Regions from separate parts of the Pseudoalteromonas sp. SR43-5 genome, predicted to be linked through region 1. Evidence: predicted binding sites of a transcription regulator. Region 1 holds the regulator's gene; the other holds the start of a gene.
The links. The regulator sigma-54, encoded in region 1, starts transcription at its own class of promoters, with help from an activator protein. The targets are predictions, from matches to a motif close to GTTGGCACGNNNNTNGNNT.

Region 2: a site for sigma-54 is predicted at 3,698-3,716, ahead of H5090_RS07135 (amidase family protein). Genes of this name have one in related genera too.

The regions. Positions count from the first base shown of each region.
Region 1 covers NZ_JACJEA010000001.1:108,638-116,479, reverse strand. Annotated here, with positions in the region: gene mgtE (magnesium transporter) at 1-268, opposite strand, end outside; gene H5090_RS00580 (HPr family phosphocarrier protein) at 400-672, opposite strand; gene rapZ (RNase adapter RapZ) at 715-1,560, opposite strand; gene ptsN (PTS IIA-like nitrogen regulatory protein PtsN) at 1,579-2,031, opposite strand; gene hpf (ribosome hibernation promoting factor) at 2,036-2,323, opposite strand; gene H5090_RS00560 (RNA polymerase factor sigma-54) at 2,350-3,849, opposite strand; gene lptB (LPS export ABC transporter ATP-binding protein) at 3,919-4,644, opposite strand; gene lptA (lipopolysaccharide transport periplasmic protein LptA) at 4,641-5,186, opposite strand; gene lptC (LPS export ABC transporter periplasmic protein LptC) at 5,176-5,730, opposite strand; gene kdsC (3-deoxy-manno-octulosonate-8-phosphatase KdsC) at 5,727-6,278, opposite strand; gene H5090_RS00535 (KpsF/GutQ family sugar-phosphate isomerase) at 6,279-7,250, opposite strand; gene H5090_RS00530 (calcium/sodium antiporter) at 7,254-7,842, opposite strand, start outside.
Region 2 covers NZ_JACJEA010000009.1:48,056-55,897, reverse strand. Annotated here, with positions in the region: gene H5090_RS07160 (catalase) at 1-367, shown strand, start outside; gene H5090_RS07155 (ankyrin repeat domain-containing protein) at 466-981, shown strand; gene yddG (aromatic amino acid DMT transporter YddG) at 1,038-1,958, opposite strand; gene H5090_RS07145 (TetR/AcrR family transcriptional regulator) at 2,406-3,059, shown strand; gene H5090_RS07140 (putative 4-hydroxy-4-methyl-2-oxoglutarate aldolase) at 3,063-3,545, shown strand; gene H5090_RS07135 (amidase family protein) at 3,955-5,157, shown strand; gene H5090_RS07130 (gamma-glutamyltransferase family protein) at 5,154-6,737, shown strand; gene H5090_RS07125 (sulfite exporter TauE/SafE family protein) at 6,725-7,549, shown strand; gene H5090_RS07120 (alanine--glyoxylate aminotransferase family protein) at 7,553-7,842, shown strand, end outside.

The DNA of each region.
Region 1 (7,842 bases):
CAATGTGCTTAGGTTCCATTTGGGCAATAATGCCTAAACGAACATCTTCAGATAATTCTTCAAGAACATCACCCTGCACATCAGGATCGACCAATTGCCAAAGCAGTCGGCGAATTTTATGCGGTGATGATTCTAATAATAATGCGGTATCACAAGGAGCCGTTTTTGCGAGCATGCGCCTAACTTGAACAAATTGACCACTATTGAGTGACTTCGTCACCTGCTTTAGTTGCTGTAGTGGATAATCTTGTTCAAAAGCTTCTGGCATTGGCGTCCTTTATAAATTGTTATATTACTTTATGGGGGGAGGTGAGTTAACTGGCGTTACTAACCTATTTATTTTATATATCTGTTTTAATTGAAGCACTAGTAATGCGAATATTGTTTTTATAAAACAGATTATTCTTGTTCATTAAAGCGTTGTGCTATTAATTCTCCAACAGCGTGTAAAGCTTGCTCAGAATCAGGGCCTTTACAAACAACTTTAACTTCTTTTCCTTGGCTACTTTCAAGTAACATTAATGCAAGTACGCTATCGCCTGCTGCTTCTTTGTCATCTTGGAATAATGTGATTGTAGCATCAAATTGTACTGCTAATTGCGCAAGCACAGTAGCCGCTCTGGCGTGTAAGCCTAATTTGTTTTTTATTAAAAAGGTATCTTCACAATGCATAACTTACTCTACCTAAGCTGAACAGGTGATTATTCAGCTATATTATTTTTCTTGTTCGCGATGGCGAATTTTTACATTGGGATGTGTCATTGCAAAACTTTCACCGATAGTTTGCGCTAAATACACAGAGCGATGTTGCCCACCTGTACACCCAATAGCAATGGTTAAATAACTGCGGTTATTTCGTTCTAAATGCGGTAACCACGTTTGTACAAATGTTTGAATTTGCCATGTGAATTTTTGCACTATGCTGTGATTAGCTAAATAGTCTTTAACCGGTTGATCTAACCCATTTAAAGGCTTCAACTCTGGTTCCCAGTGTGGATTTGGTAAAAAGCGTGCATCAAATACGTAGTCTGCTTCTTTTGGTATACCGTGTTTAAAACCAAATGATTCAAATGTGACAATCAGTTGCTTATCTTTTTTACCTAAAATCTTTTCACGAATAGATTCAGCGAGTTGATGAACACTTAAATCAGTCGTATCTATCATAAAGTCGGCGCGAGTGGTTAATACATCAAGTAATTCTTTTTCTTTTTTGATGGCTAAATCAAGAGGCAACGAGTCTATTGATAGTGGGTGTAATCTGCGTGTTTCAGAAAAGCGTTTGATCAATGTCTGATCGTCACTATCTAAATAAAATAACGTAGGGTTTGCAAAGCCTGGTAAGTATTCAAGAATATCGTTAAATTCATCTTGTTCTTTAGGTATGTTGCGCACATCTATGCTAACAGCAATTTTATCGTAGCTATCAGACACACTGCGAACTAATGAAGGTAGTAGGTTTACTGGAATATTATCTACGCAATAATAACCTAAATCTTCTACAACGCGCAAAGCAACCGACTTTCCAGAACCAGAACGGCCGCTTATGATAATTAACTCCATTTAACACCCTTTATAAAACTATGATTGATCGACAATAACTTGGTAAAGCTCAGTATCAGATTTTGCACTGCGTAACTGTTTACAAAAATCTTTGTTGTTTAGTTTATCAGCAATGGTTGCTAGAGTCTTTAAGTGCTGCTGGTTATCGCCATCTGGTACGATGAGTGCGACAAAAATATCAACAGGGCGATTATCGATTGCATCAAAGTTTATTGGAGTTTCGCTAACGAGCACTAAAGCCAAAGGCTCTTCTGCACCGCTCATTCTTCCATGAGGAATAGCAATGCCACGTCCTATACCTGTACTACCTAATTTCTCTCTGCTCATTAAAGCATTAAGAATATCTTGTTGCGGTAAATACGGAAGTTTGTCGTGAGCAAGTTCGCTAATGAACTCTAAAATTCTTTTTTTGCTATTAAAAAGGACCGCAGCTTTGCTGCAGTCCTGGCATATAAGTGAACTTAATTTCATCATATTAGTGTCGAGCAAGCTTCTCTTTGTGTTTGATTACTTGGCGATCGAGCTTGTCGATCAACGAGTCAATAGCGGCATACATATCTTGATGTTCTGTAGAGGCAAATAGCTCAGCACCGCTTACGTGTATTGTGGCTTCTGCTTTTTGATTTAATTTTTCTACATCGAGAATGACATGAACATTATTAATATGATCAGAGTGTCTTTCAAGCTTCGCAAATTTAGTATTAATATAGTCTCTTAGTGAATCGGTTAATTCTACGTGACGACCAGTTAAGTTTAGTTGCATAAGCATTACCCTCTTAGTTTAGCGTCTTAAATCAGACTTTTACGCTGATTTGACGGTGGAATAGCAAGAGATTCGCGGTATTTTGCGATTGTACGTCTCGCTACTTTAATTCCTTGCTCAGCCAATATATCCGCTATTTTGCTATCACTCAATGGTTTTGCTGAGTTTTCTGCTGCGATTAATTTTCGGATAAGCGCACGTATTGCTGTAGATGAACATTCACCACCGTTTTCAGTACTTACATGGCTTGAGAAAAAATATTTAAGCTCAAATATACCACGGGGTGTATGCATGTACTTTTGAGTAGTTACGCGAGAAATTGTCGATTCGTGCATTTCTACCATTTCAGCAACATCATTTAAAACCATTGGTTTCATGGCTTCAGGGCCATGTTCAAAAAAGCCTTGTTGTTGCTTAACAATACAATTAGTAACTTTTAATAGCGTGTCGTTTCTACTTTCTAAGCTTTTAATAAACCATTTAGCTTCTTGTAAATGTGAGCGAATAAACTGGCTGTCGCCACTTGATTTTACAGTGCGAGACATTGCTGCGTATTGGCTATTAACACGAATTTTAGGCATGCTATCTGGGTTTAATTCGACAACCCAGCGGCCTTTAATTTTTTTAACTGACACATCAGGAATAACATACTCAGATTCTTCCCTTACAATAGTATCTGCAGGTTTTGGGTTGAGAGTATGTATTAGTGTCATTACTTCTTTAAGCTCTTCTTCTTTGAGCTTAGTTTTTTTCATTAATGTACGATAGTCGCGAGCTGCTAATAGATCAATATGCTCGGTTAAAATCATTTTCGTTTCATTAATATAAGGTGTTTCTTTATCAAATTGATTAAGCTGAATACACAAACACTCTTGTAAACTACGTGCAGCAATACCAACAGGATCAAACAGTTGGATGCGTTTTAATACCGCTTCAATTTCATCAAGTTCGACTTCGTTATCATCTTCGTTTTCTTGATTAAAGCTTTCTAAAATCTCTTCGCAGCTTAGTGTTAAAATACCTGAATCATCGACAGCTTCTACAATAGCAATAGCAATAGCTTCGTCTGTAGGGCTAAATGGCGTTAGTTGTAATTGCCACATTAAATACTCATGGAGCGTTTCAGTAGAGGCGCCTTGGTATATTGATTCGTCTTCAGGCATTGGACCTGATGAGGCTGCAGGAGCGGCACTCATGTACTCATCCCAACTGACATCCATAGCCATGTCGTCACTTAGCGTGTCTTTTGCAAGTGCTTCACCAGTATCTTGTTCGTATTCGCTCGGAGCATCATCAGCAGATGCGCTAACAGTTATGTCATCGGTATCAGCTTTTTGCTCGTTTTTACCAGCAGCGTCTTCGGAATAGTCTGCCTCTTCAACCTCTAATAGTGGATTACTGTCGAGAGCTTCTTGTATTTCTTGCTGGAGATCCAATGTACTGAGTTGCAACAAACGAATAGCTTGTTGCAACTGTGGAGTCATTGTAAGTTGCTGGCCCATGCGCAGCTGTAGTGATTGCCTCATGTATCTCTAACAATCCTTTTATGTTGTTATAATTAATACTAGCAGATGCTTAAAGACATGGCGTAAATGTTACAGCCTAAATTGCTCGCCTAAGTAAACATCGCGTACTGTTTTATCATTTAATACGTGTTCTGGAGTACCTGATGCAATCAGCTCCCCATGAGAAACAATGTAGGCTTTTTCACAAACATCAAGGGTCTCTCTTACGTTATGGTCGGTAATTAATACACCAATCCCACGATTTTTAAGATGTTCTATTATTTTCTTTATATCTAATACCGAAATAGGGTCAACACCGGCAAACGGTTCATCCAGTAATATAAATTTAGGATCTGCTGCCAGCGCTCGTGCTATTTCTACACGACGACGTTCTCCCCCCGATAATGCCATACCTTGGCTATCACGAATGTGTTGTATGCTAAATTCATCTAATAAGTTATTGAGCGTGTCTTCTCTGGCTTGTTTATTTAGTTCTTTGCGCGTTTCTAAAATGGCCATTAAGTTTTGATAAACAGTCAGCTTTCTAAAAATCGATGACTCTTGTGGTAAGTAGCCTATGCCTAATCTAGCACGACTATGCATAGGTAAAAGAGTAATATCGTTATCATCAATAGATATTTTACCTTTGTCGCTAGGAACAAGCCCTACAATCATATAAAAAGTCGTTGTTTTACCAGCACCGTTAGGGCCAAGTAAGCCAACTATACTGCCAGCTTGTACTTCAAGGCCGACGTTTTTTACAACTTCACGACCTTTATAGCTTTTTGCTAATAGTTCTGCTTTTAATGTGCTCATGGTTGACCTTTATCGCCTTTTTTACTTTTTTTAGTTTCGATCGGTACTAAAATTGTGTGAACGCGGTCAGTTGAGTTTTCATCTTTTTCGGCACTGATGAGCTGCTGCTCTATGTCGTAGGTAATACTTTTAGCATTTATTTTTTGTCCGGCTTGCGAAACTTGTGCATTACCAACAAGCGTTAAAAAACGCTTAGATACATCATAACGTACTTCGTCAGCACTGGCGCTCATAGTCGTGCCGTCTGATTGCTTTTCTTCAAAGTGCGCAGGGCTACCTGTGGCAATTAATAATTGTTTATTATCACCAAGTTCATCACGTTTGTGTACTTCGAGGCGATCGGCTGTAATGCGGCGATTACCGTGAATAATCTCAACGTTTTTCTCAAAAATACCCACATTAGCTTTCAATTGACCTTCTTGCTTGTCGGCACTTATTGAAATTTGATTGGCAGCAGGTTGCGTGTTTTGCTCTGCAGCACTACTATTAAACGCTAGTATAAGTGTAGGAATTATAAGTGATTTTAATATTTTATTGGTCATAATATATGGTTCGCGTATGGTTAATTAGTTTTATCACTTCGGTTTTCAAGTCGGCTTCTAGGCCTTTACCGGTGATTTTTAAATTGGGTCCAGTGATAATGACGGGTTGCTCCGAACGCATTGTTAATAACTTTATATCAACCTGAATATTATCAGCATTGATTTTGTCTATCATGGCGTTATCGGTTAAATTTTTGGCAACCACATTACCTTCTAAAATTAATTGTTTATCTTCATATAATGTTGCTTCGTCTGCATTTATTTGCCACGTTTGTTGCTCGTTATATAAAGTAAAAATGGGTTTTTCAAAAAACGTGAAACCTAATTGCTGGTATAGCTCCATTTTAGCCGCAGTGACTTTGTGGCTAATTTTACCTTGCTCATCATAGGCTGTCTGTTTGAGCTCAATAGCTATGTAATCAGGCTTAGCAACAACTTCAGGCTCAGCCTTAGGCACAATATTTGTTTGTGTAAAATAAGGGTACCAAAGCCAAACCATACAGCTAATGAATAAAACGCTTAATATTATGCGCGCTGCATTCATGAACTAGTGCCTTGTGTAGTCAATGCTTTACCATTTTCAAGCATGAGCAAATCGGTGAGTTCTCTCACAGCGCCAAAACCACCAGGCATTTGCGTTACATAATGTGACAAACGCTTAATAAGAGGGTGGGCATCATTTACTGCAACGGCAAAGCCTACTAACTCCATAACAGGCATGTCAGGACCGTCATCACCAATATAAGCAATTTGTTCATCGCTAAGGTTGAGTTTATCTTTTAATTCTTGATAGGCAATGAGCTTATTTTCTTGGCCTTGATAAATATGCTGTACGGTTAAGCTGCTCATACGTTGTTGTACTATCTGTGAATGACGACCAGTAATAACAGCTACTTCAAAGCCACTGTTTATAAGTGCTTTAATGCCAAAACCATCTTTTGTATTAAATGCTTTTAGCTCTTCACCTTGATTGCCAAGGTAAATACGGCCATCAGAAAATACACCATCAATATCGCATATAAGTAGTTTTACTTTTTTAGCGCGTGCTTTTGCATCATCGCTCAGCGGTTGATAGAGTTCTTCAAATTGCATTTATAACACTCCTGCTTTTAATAGGTCTTGCATATTTAATGCGCCAATAGGTTGGTTTTTCTCATTGACGACGATTAGGCCATTTATACGTTTACGTTCCATAATATTGAGCGCTTCAGCGGCTAAAATATCTTGCGTAGCTGTAGTGCATGACTTAGTCATAACAACATCTATTTGTGTTGTATGAATATCAATTCTTTGTTCTAAAATGCGACGTAAGTCACCATCGGTAAATAACCCTACGAGTTGCTGATTTTCATCAACAATGGCTGTCATACCTAATCCTTTAGCTGACATTTCTATTAGAGCATCTTTAACTGTTTGTGAAACATCAATAATAGGTGTATTTGCGCCGCTGTGCATAACATCTTTTAAAGTAAGTAATAAGCGCTTGCCTAAACTACCACCTGGGTGAGATAGCGCGAAGTCATCAGCTGTAAAGCCGCGAGCTTCTAATAATGCAACTGCCATGGCATCGCCCATCGCAAGCGTTGCAGTGGTACTTGATGTAGGGGCTAGACCCAATGAACAAGCTTCTTTTTCTACTTTAATGCACACATGTACATTAGCAAGGGTTGCCATGGTTGATTGCGTATTGCCAGTCATCGCTATCATTTTGGCACCAAGTCGTTTTAAAACCGGAATGATATTTAAAACTTCGCTGGTTTCCCCTGAATTAGAAATAAGCATAACCACGTCATTTTTAGTGATCATACCTAAATCACCATGACTTGCTTCACCAGGGTGAACAAAAAACGCTGGGCTGCCAGTACTTGCAAGGGTTGCCGCTATTTTATTGCCAATATGGCCTGATTTTCCCATGCCAATGACAATAATACGGCCTTCACAGTCGTACATTAATTGGCACGCATTATGAAAATTTTCATCTACATATTGTGCAATATCACTAAGTGCTTGGCGCTCAACATCTAAAACGCGAAGGCCTTGTTCAATAAAGTTTAGCGTTGCCATCATTTACCCTACTTGACTAAAAATATACCCTTGGTAACCCAAAAACGCTATTAGCAATAAGCCGCCTTCTACCCTATTGATACGCTGGGTGCCTCTAAAGTTCAATGACATAATAATAAGAGCAAGTGTTGCACCAATCATAATTAATATATCTCGGCTTACTAACGATGGATCAATTGCTGAAGGATTAATAATACCTGCTAGAGGTAATACAGCTAAAATATTAAATATGTTTGAGCCAACAATATTACCTAGTGCTAAATCATCTTCATTTTTAAGTACACCTGCAACCGAGGCGGCAAGTTCAGGCAAGCTAGTACCAATGGCAATAATTGTTAAACCAATGACTAAGTCGCTTAAGCCGAAGTATTTAGCAATATCAACAGCTGAGCCGATTAAAAAATGAGAACTAACCGGCAGGAGTATCATGCCAACAATTAACCAAAATACCGCTTTTTTAGTAGGTACATCGTTTGGTACATCGTCGCAGGCTTCTGAGACAAATGGGTCATCTTGGTTTTTTGCACGCATAGATACAATGATTAACCCACCGATGAATACGATAAAGCCAACTAAAAGCGCAACACCTTCA
Region 2 (7,842 bases), on a different contig from region 1:
AGACGGCGCAATGAATATTGGTAACACTACAAGCAATGTGAACTACCAGCCAAGCCAAGAAAACGTAGCTGAAAACCCAATTGCACGTAGAAGTAACACAGAGCTAAAAGGCTTTGTACAACAAGCTGCGATTAAAAAGCAGCAAAACTTCGCGCAAGCTGGTGTTATATACCGTGGTTTTAGCAAGCAAGAACGTACAAACCTAATTAATAACCTAGCAGGCGATTTAGGCAAAGTGCAAAACAGCAGTGTTAAACACAAAATGCTTAGCCACTTTTACAAAGCTGATAGTGAGTACGGTACACGCTTAACTAAAGCTGTAAACGGCGACCTTAAAATGGTTAAACAACTAGCCGCTAACTTATAAGCAACTAGTTAAAAGCAATTAGTCCCAACTAAATAGCTATTTAAACCACAATCATGAGGAAGGAATAAACCCTTCCTCTTTTATAAGAGACAATTGTTATGCGTAATTTATTAATTATAGTCGCTCTATTTCTGAGCTTTACCAGTAGCGTTTACGCTCAAAATACATCAGATACACAAACACCCAGTACGCAATCTGAAACCCAACATTCTGCAAAAACTCAATACGATAGTTTATTTGCTTATTACTTTGCCGCAGCACGCACAAACGACACAGCTGTAATAGAGCAATTTGTAGATGCCGGTATTCCTATCGACAGCTACAACAATAAAGGCTACACCGCGTTAATGATTGCTACTTACCATGGTAATAAAAACACGGTTAACACACTTTTACACTTAGGCGCTAATGCCTGTCTAGAAGATAACCGTGGCAACACAGCGCTAATGGCCGCTATTTTTAGAGGTGAATTTAGTATAGCTAAAACACTCGTATCACTTGATTGCGATAACGCGCATCAAAACAAAGCCGGTCAAACAGCAGAGCAATTTGCACAAACATTTGGTCAACAAAAAGTTATAGAGTTACTAGCGCAGGTAAATAATGCAAAATAATCTGCACGCAACAAAAAGCCCTAAAATAATAGGGCTTATTTTTAATAAAATTAGCCTTATGTTGCAGACGCTATTTGAGGTTGTTTAGGCTTTTCTCGCGTTACAAAGTAGCAAATTAGCGAGCCCACTGTTACCAGTACAACCCCCTGCCAAAACGAAGCACTCAGCGTAATAGATAAATACAACGCCGAAATAATAGTAGAAAACACCGGTGTAAAGTACGAAAGTGTTCCCAACAGCATTAAGTTACCGCCAATTATAGCTTGATTCCACAGTGCATAACCGCTCCCCACTACTACACCAGCTAATAGCAAAGTTATGCTTGAGCCCAGTGAAAACGTTAATGGCGCTTCATTACAAAAACCATATTGCGCCCACAAACTCATTGCCGTGACAGTAAAAAATAACGTAATAGCATTTTTACCATTACTCAGCTTTTGCGTAACTACGCAATAAATAGCCCATATAAACGCTGCAGCTAATGCCATTAAGTAAGTAGCAGGATTATCAGCAAAGTTAGTAACAAGCGTATCGAGTGACATTTTTTGATCGCCTGTAATACACCAAGCAACGCCTAAAAAAGCAATGATCATGCTTGGGTAAACCCAGAAACTTACTTTTTTACGACCAATAATAATAGAGAGCAGTATAGTCAGCGTGGGCCATAAATAATTAATAACCGCCATTTCCATTGCCTGATGACGGCTGTTTGCCATACCAATAGAAAGCGCCAAGCAAATTTCGTACGATACAAATAATAAAGTACCTATTACCAAGTAACGTTTCGAAAAACCACTAAACTTGGGCACTCCCATAACCAAAATTAAAAATATCGCACTGACAGAATACATAGCCGCCGCACCACCAATGGGGCTAAACAACTCAGAAATATCCCGTAGTAATGCAACTAAGCAACTCCACAGTAATATGGCCGCGACTCTATAAAGCGTGTATTTATTTTTGCTTATAAAATCCATTTGCCAATCCAAAAGTACTACTCGTAAATTTGAAACTAAACTAACAGTAATTATTTAATTAAACAATAAGGGTCTGTTGTTCTTTCAAGGTTGAATTTGCAGCAGTCTGTTTGGTATTTAGGCAAGGCAGAGCCTATATAGTGTGGTTATTCCCCATTAATGGGCGATAACGTAGCATTAATGCCAAACAGGCGCTGCCCAAAGGGTTCTTCCTAGGGACTACTTACTCTTTGTTGCTCGGTTTTTACTTAGCCCACTAGGTTACAAATCTCGCGCCGCGATTAAATAGCCCCTAGTTTGAACAAATTTTAATCCGCAAAGATCAACAGACCCTAAAGTTAATAGCTTAAACCTCTCATTTGTTTTTAGCATTCACCCTTTTTAGTAATTGACCTTTTGGTCAGTAAAGCTACAATCAATCAATACGTTAAACACGCAAACTTTATAATGACCACAAAAATAAAGCCAAATAAAAAAGAAGTCACACGCGAGAAAAACCAAAAACTAATTTTAGATGCCGCCGAGCAATTGTTTTCGCAATTAGGTTACGACGGAGCAAGTATGAGCATGGTTGCTAAAGAAGCGCAGGTGCCAAAAGCTAATATTTTGTATTACTTTAAAAGTAAGGATGGTCTGTACGAGTCTGTGATTGACCGCATAATAGCTAATTGGAACTTAGGGCTCGATAACGTCACAATTAACGACGATCCAGCTACCGTGCTTTATAACTATATTAAAAGCAAAGTAATACTGGCCGTAAATCAGCCAATGCAATCTCGCTTATTTGCCAGTGAAATACTGCGCGGTGCACCCTATTTACAAAACTACTTTAGAACCAATACCCGCCCTTGGGTTAAACAAAAGGTTGATGTACTTCAAGCATGGATGGACGCTGATAAAATGGATAAGGTTGATCCCTACCATTTGCTCTTTACTATTTGGTCTACCACGCAATATTACGCCGACTTTCAGGCTGAGGTTTTACTCGTAATGAACAAATTAGAGTACGACGAAACCGATGTGGCACAAATTACGCAATCAATTGCCCACATAATTTTAAAAGGTATTGGTCTTAAAATACCTGAGCAAAGTGAGACTTAACCCATGACACCCTTTACTACACCCGATTTATTTGACGATCATCGCGATAACGTGCAAGTAGCAGACAGCGGCCTTTATCACTTTGGTAAAAAAACCACGTTTTATGGCAAAGTAGTTACCGTTACCTGCCCAGAAGACAACTCTTTTGCCGCCGATATATTGCATGAAAATGGTGAAGGTAAAGTATTGGTTATAAACGGGTTTGCGAGCAAACGCTTTGCGTTTATAGGCGATATTATGGCCGAGCGTGCCTTAAGTAATGGCTGGGAAGGCGTAATAATAAATGGCTGTTGCCGAGATATAGAAATACTCGCCACGATGAACTTACCTGTAATGGCGCTAGGCTCTACACCGCGTAGTACCTTAAAGCGCGGCTTTGGTGATAAAAACCAAGCTGTTACCATGCTTAGCACTACTATTGAACCTAACGATTGGGTTTACGCCGATATTAACGGTTTAATCATCAGTAAAACGCCCCTTATTTAGCACTCAAAGCCATATAAATAAAGACCAACTTGGTGCATCTGCGCACCAAGTTGGTTTGTTTTAGCTCATTTTAATCTCACTATTTTTACAGACCACATTTACAAATCTCATACAACCCAACAAAACCTGACCAGTTGGACAGGATTTTAATTTATGGCATTCCTCTTGCTTAGTCTAAGCACTATAAAATCAAAACTACCGATTAAAAAGCGGAGCCTTAGCAATTGCATTAAATTAGTGATCTATTATAACGCGAAGAAAATGACGCAGTGAGTGCGCTATTTAATCCGATAAAATGATCATGTTTTTAATAAAATTGGTATTCATAATAATAATAACCAGCCCGCTTTTTAATCACTCTTAACTTAATAAGTAAGTACTTGGTCAGTTTTATAATAATGAGCTGCAAATGAGTGATAAAAAAAACAACAAAGGTATATTTTGCAATCACGGTCCTACCCTGTGGCAAACAAGCCAGTCTGGAGTGCTTGCAAACAATCGCTTAGCTGTAAAAGATGTATTTGCAGTAAAGGGCGAGCGTAACAGCGCAGGCAACCCACACTGGTTTAAAACAGCTAAACCGGCTCAAAATACGGCAAGCTCGGTTAATAAGCTCATGACCGCTGGTTGTAACTTTATAGGCTTTACCCATACTGACGAGCTAGCTTATAGCTTAGAGGGTAATAATATACATTATGGCGCTGCGCAAAATCCTAAATTAAAAGGGCATGCTTGCGGTGGTTCGAGTATGGGGTCTGCTGCTGCAGTTGCTGCTAACTTAGCTGATATTGGCTTAGGCACCGACACCGGCGGCTCAATTAGAATACCCGCCAGCTATTGTGGTTTATATGGCATAAGGCCAAGCCATAACGTGATTGAAAAAGACGGCCTTATACCGTTGGCTCCCCCTTTTGATACCATAGGTTGGCTTACCCAAAGCGCTGAGCTATTAAGCGGTGTAGGTAATGTACTGCTACCAAATCAAGCTATTAATAACGTTGATACCTTAGTTATTTGCGAGCCGTTATTTGAACTCGTTGACCCTGTTTTACAAGCCCCACTTAAACAATTGCTTGAAAAAACCAAGCCTAATTTTAAGCACCATAAAGAATTTGAACTACCTAACAGCAGCTTATTAAATGAACTTGCTGATAGTTTTAGAGTACTGCAAGGGCGAGCAATCGCAAAAACGCATAAAGACTGGCTTCAATTGCAGGGGCAACTTCCCCAGTTTGCTCCTGCAATTGCAGCACGTTTTAATATGGCGCTTGCCCTAACTGATCAAGAAGAACAAGAAGCACTAAAAGTGCAAACCCAATGGCAAACACTAATAGCTAAAAACCTAAATACAAACAGCTGTTTATTTTTGCCAACCACCCCCACAACCGCACCTAAATTAGGCGCCGACACAAGCGCCTTACGCATGCAAATTATTACGCTTTCGGCAATTGCAGGGCTTAGTGGCTCAGCGCAAGTGCATTTACCACTGGCTGATTTAGCAAATGATCATCCGTATGGTTTTTCATTAATGATGAGCCACGGTAACGATAAAAGCCTACTTGCTTGCGTTAAGCACCTAGCTGCACACTTTAAACAGGACACACCGGCATGACCACACACAACATTGCATTTACCGCGTCTCATTTTTCGGCCACTGAGGCGGGTATAAATATACTAAAACAAGGCGGTACAGCTACCGAGGCTATGGTAGCGGCTGCCGCTGCTATTAGCGTTGTATATCCACATATGAACTCAATTGGTGGCGACAGCTTTTGGCTTATCGATAAGCCAAATCAAAAAACGCCCACTGCTATTGACGCCTGCGGCCGCGCAGCAACTAATACAACGCCCTATAACACGCTCACGCAAATACCAGAGCGCGGCGGATTAAGCGCACTTACTCAAGCGGGCACAATACGCGGCTGGCAAAAAGCGCTTGAACTAGATGAGCAAGCGGCACTACCACTGTCACAAATTTTAGCACCTGCTATTGAACTTGCTCGCGAGGGCTTTACAGTTACAAAAAGCTTGCAAGCAGGCTGCGAAAAGCTAGCCGCTGCTAACAATACCAATGAGGCGTTTAAAAGCCTCTACATACCCAATGGCAAGCCCTTGCAAGCAGGTCAACATTTTAAAAACCCTAAACTTGCAGCAACGTTTGAATACCTAGCAAAACATGGCTTAAACGCATTTTATGAAGGCGTACTTGCCAACTCATTTGCCGCTGACTTAGCAAAAGCAGGCAGCTCAATTACCGCAAGTGACATTGCAAATACTAAAGCCGAGGTAGTTACTGCGCTAAATGCAAACCTCAGTGGTATTGATTGCTACAACTTACCCGCGCCAACACAAGGCGTGCATTCACTACAAATAATTGGTGCCGTAAATAAGTTAAAGCATTTAGCTAAAACCGATGCCGACTGGACACATTTAATTGTTGAGGCAACTAAACAAAGCTTTACCCATCGCCCTACCCTTTGGGCTGACCCTGAAGCATTAGGAGACGATTATAAAAACGCACTAACCGATAATCGCTTAAGCGAACTTGCTAACAATATTGATATGGCCAAAGCCAAAAAATGGCCATTTAACGCAGAGCCTGGCGATACTGTGTGGATGGCAGCCAGAGATAAAAACGGGCAATTAGTCAGCTTTATTCAAAGCATTTACTGGGAATTTGGCAGCGGAATATTAATGAGTGAAGGCGGCTTTGTGTGGAATAACCGTGGTTTAAGCTTTAGTTTAAACAATCAAGATACCAACGCCCTTGCTCCAAATAAAAAGCCCGCTCATACACTTAACCCAGCACTGGCAAAGTTTAGCGATGGTCGTCGACTTGCTTACGGAACAATGGGCGGTGAAGGGCAGCCACAAACTCAAGCCGCTGTTTTTGCAGGCTACGCGTGGCGAAATAAATCTATAAAACAAGCAATTAGCGACCCTCGTTGGTTACTTGGACGAACATGGGGCGATACGAGTACAAATTTAAAAATTGAAAAAGAGTTAGTTTTTCATATAGAACATGAATTAAATCAACGTGACCACGATTGGGTAAGCGTTGATAATAATAACGAAATGATGGGGCACGCTGGGGCTATTTTAGATACACCTACAAGCCTTGAAGCTGCAACAGATCCTCGTTCAGATGGACGTGCAACAGTAACTACAGCAGGAACACAATGTCAGAAATAATAAATCAATGGCCAATTATAGTAGCCTTAATAGCAACCGGTATTTTTGCCGGTATTTTAGCAGGACTTTTTGGTGTAGGCGGCGGTATTGTTATCGTCCCTGTGCTGTATTTTTTACTGCAAGGTTTTGGCGTAAGCCCAGAGTCGGCAATGATGATAGCCACCGCTACATCACTTGCAACCATAGTACCTACTTCGCTTTCATCTATTCGCTCGCATCATAGCAAAGGGAATATTGACCTTGCGCTAATAAAATACTGGGCACCATTTATTTTAGTTATGGCCGTTGTAGGCAGCTACTTAGCGCACTCAATACGCGGTAATGCACTGGTACTTATGTTTGCCTGTATTGCTATTTTAGTCAGTTTAAACATGCTATTTAGAGCCGGCGCACCCGCGCTTGTAAAACAACTGCCAGGAAAATTTGGTCAAGGGGTTATGGCAAGTATTGTAGGTGGTTTGTCGGTAATGATTGGCATAGGTGGCGGCACTATTGGCGTACCTATGCTAAACGCATTTAATGTACGCGCCCATGTTGCAGTAGGTACTGCGGCCGTTTTTGGTTTATTGATTGCACTACCTGGCGTTATTACCTTATTAAGTATTGGCACAACGCCAACCGATGCTCCCCTAGGTACGTGGGGGTTGGTTAACCTCCCTGCCTTTTTTCTTATTATTCCGTTGACTATTTTATTTGCGCCTATTGGCGTAAAAATTGGTAGCAAGCTGGATCAAAAACAACTAAAACGCGCCTTTGCCGTTGTCTTAATGATAACCGGCATACGCATGCTTATTCAGACTCTGGGAGCCTAAAATATGTTTAATAACACGCAAGTTCAAACCTTAAACCCACCACAGCGTTTATTAATGGGACCAGGCCCAATTAATGCCGACCCTCGTGTTTTACGTGCTATGTCGGCGCAGCTTATAGGCCAATACGACCCAGTAATGACCGGTTTTATGAACGAAACCATGGCACGTTACCGCGAAATTTTTAAAACTAAAAACGAATGGACCATGCTAATAGATGGCACATCGCGCGCAGGGATTGAAGCCGTATTATGCTCAATTTTACGCCCAGGCGATAAAGTACTTGTGCCAATTAT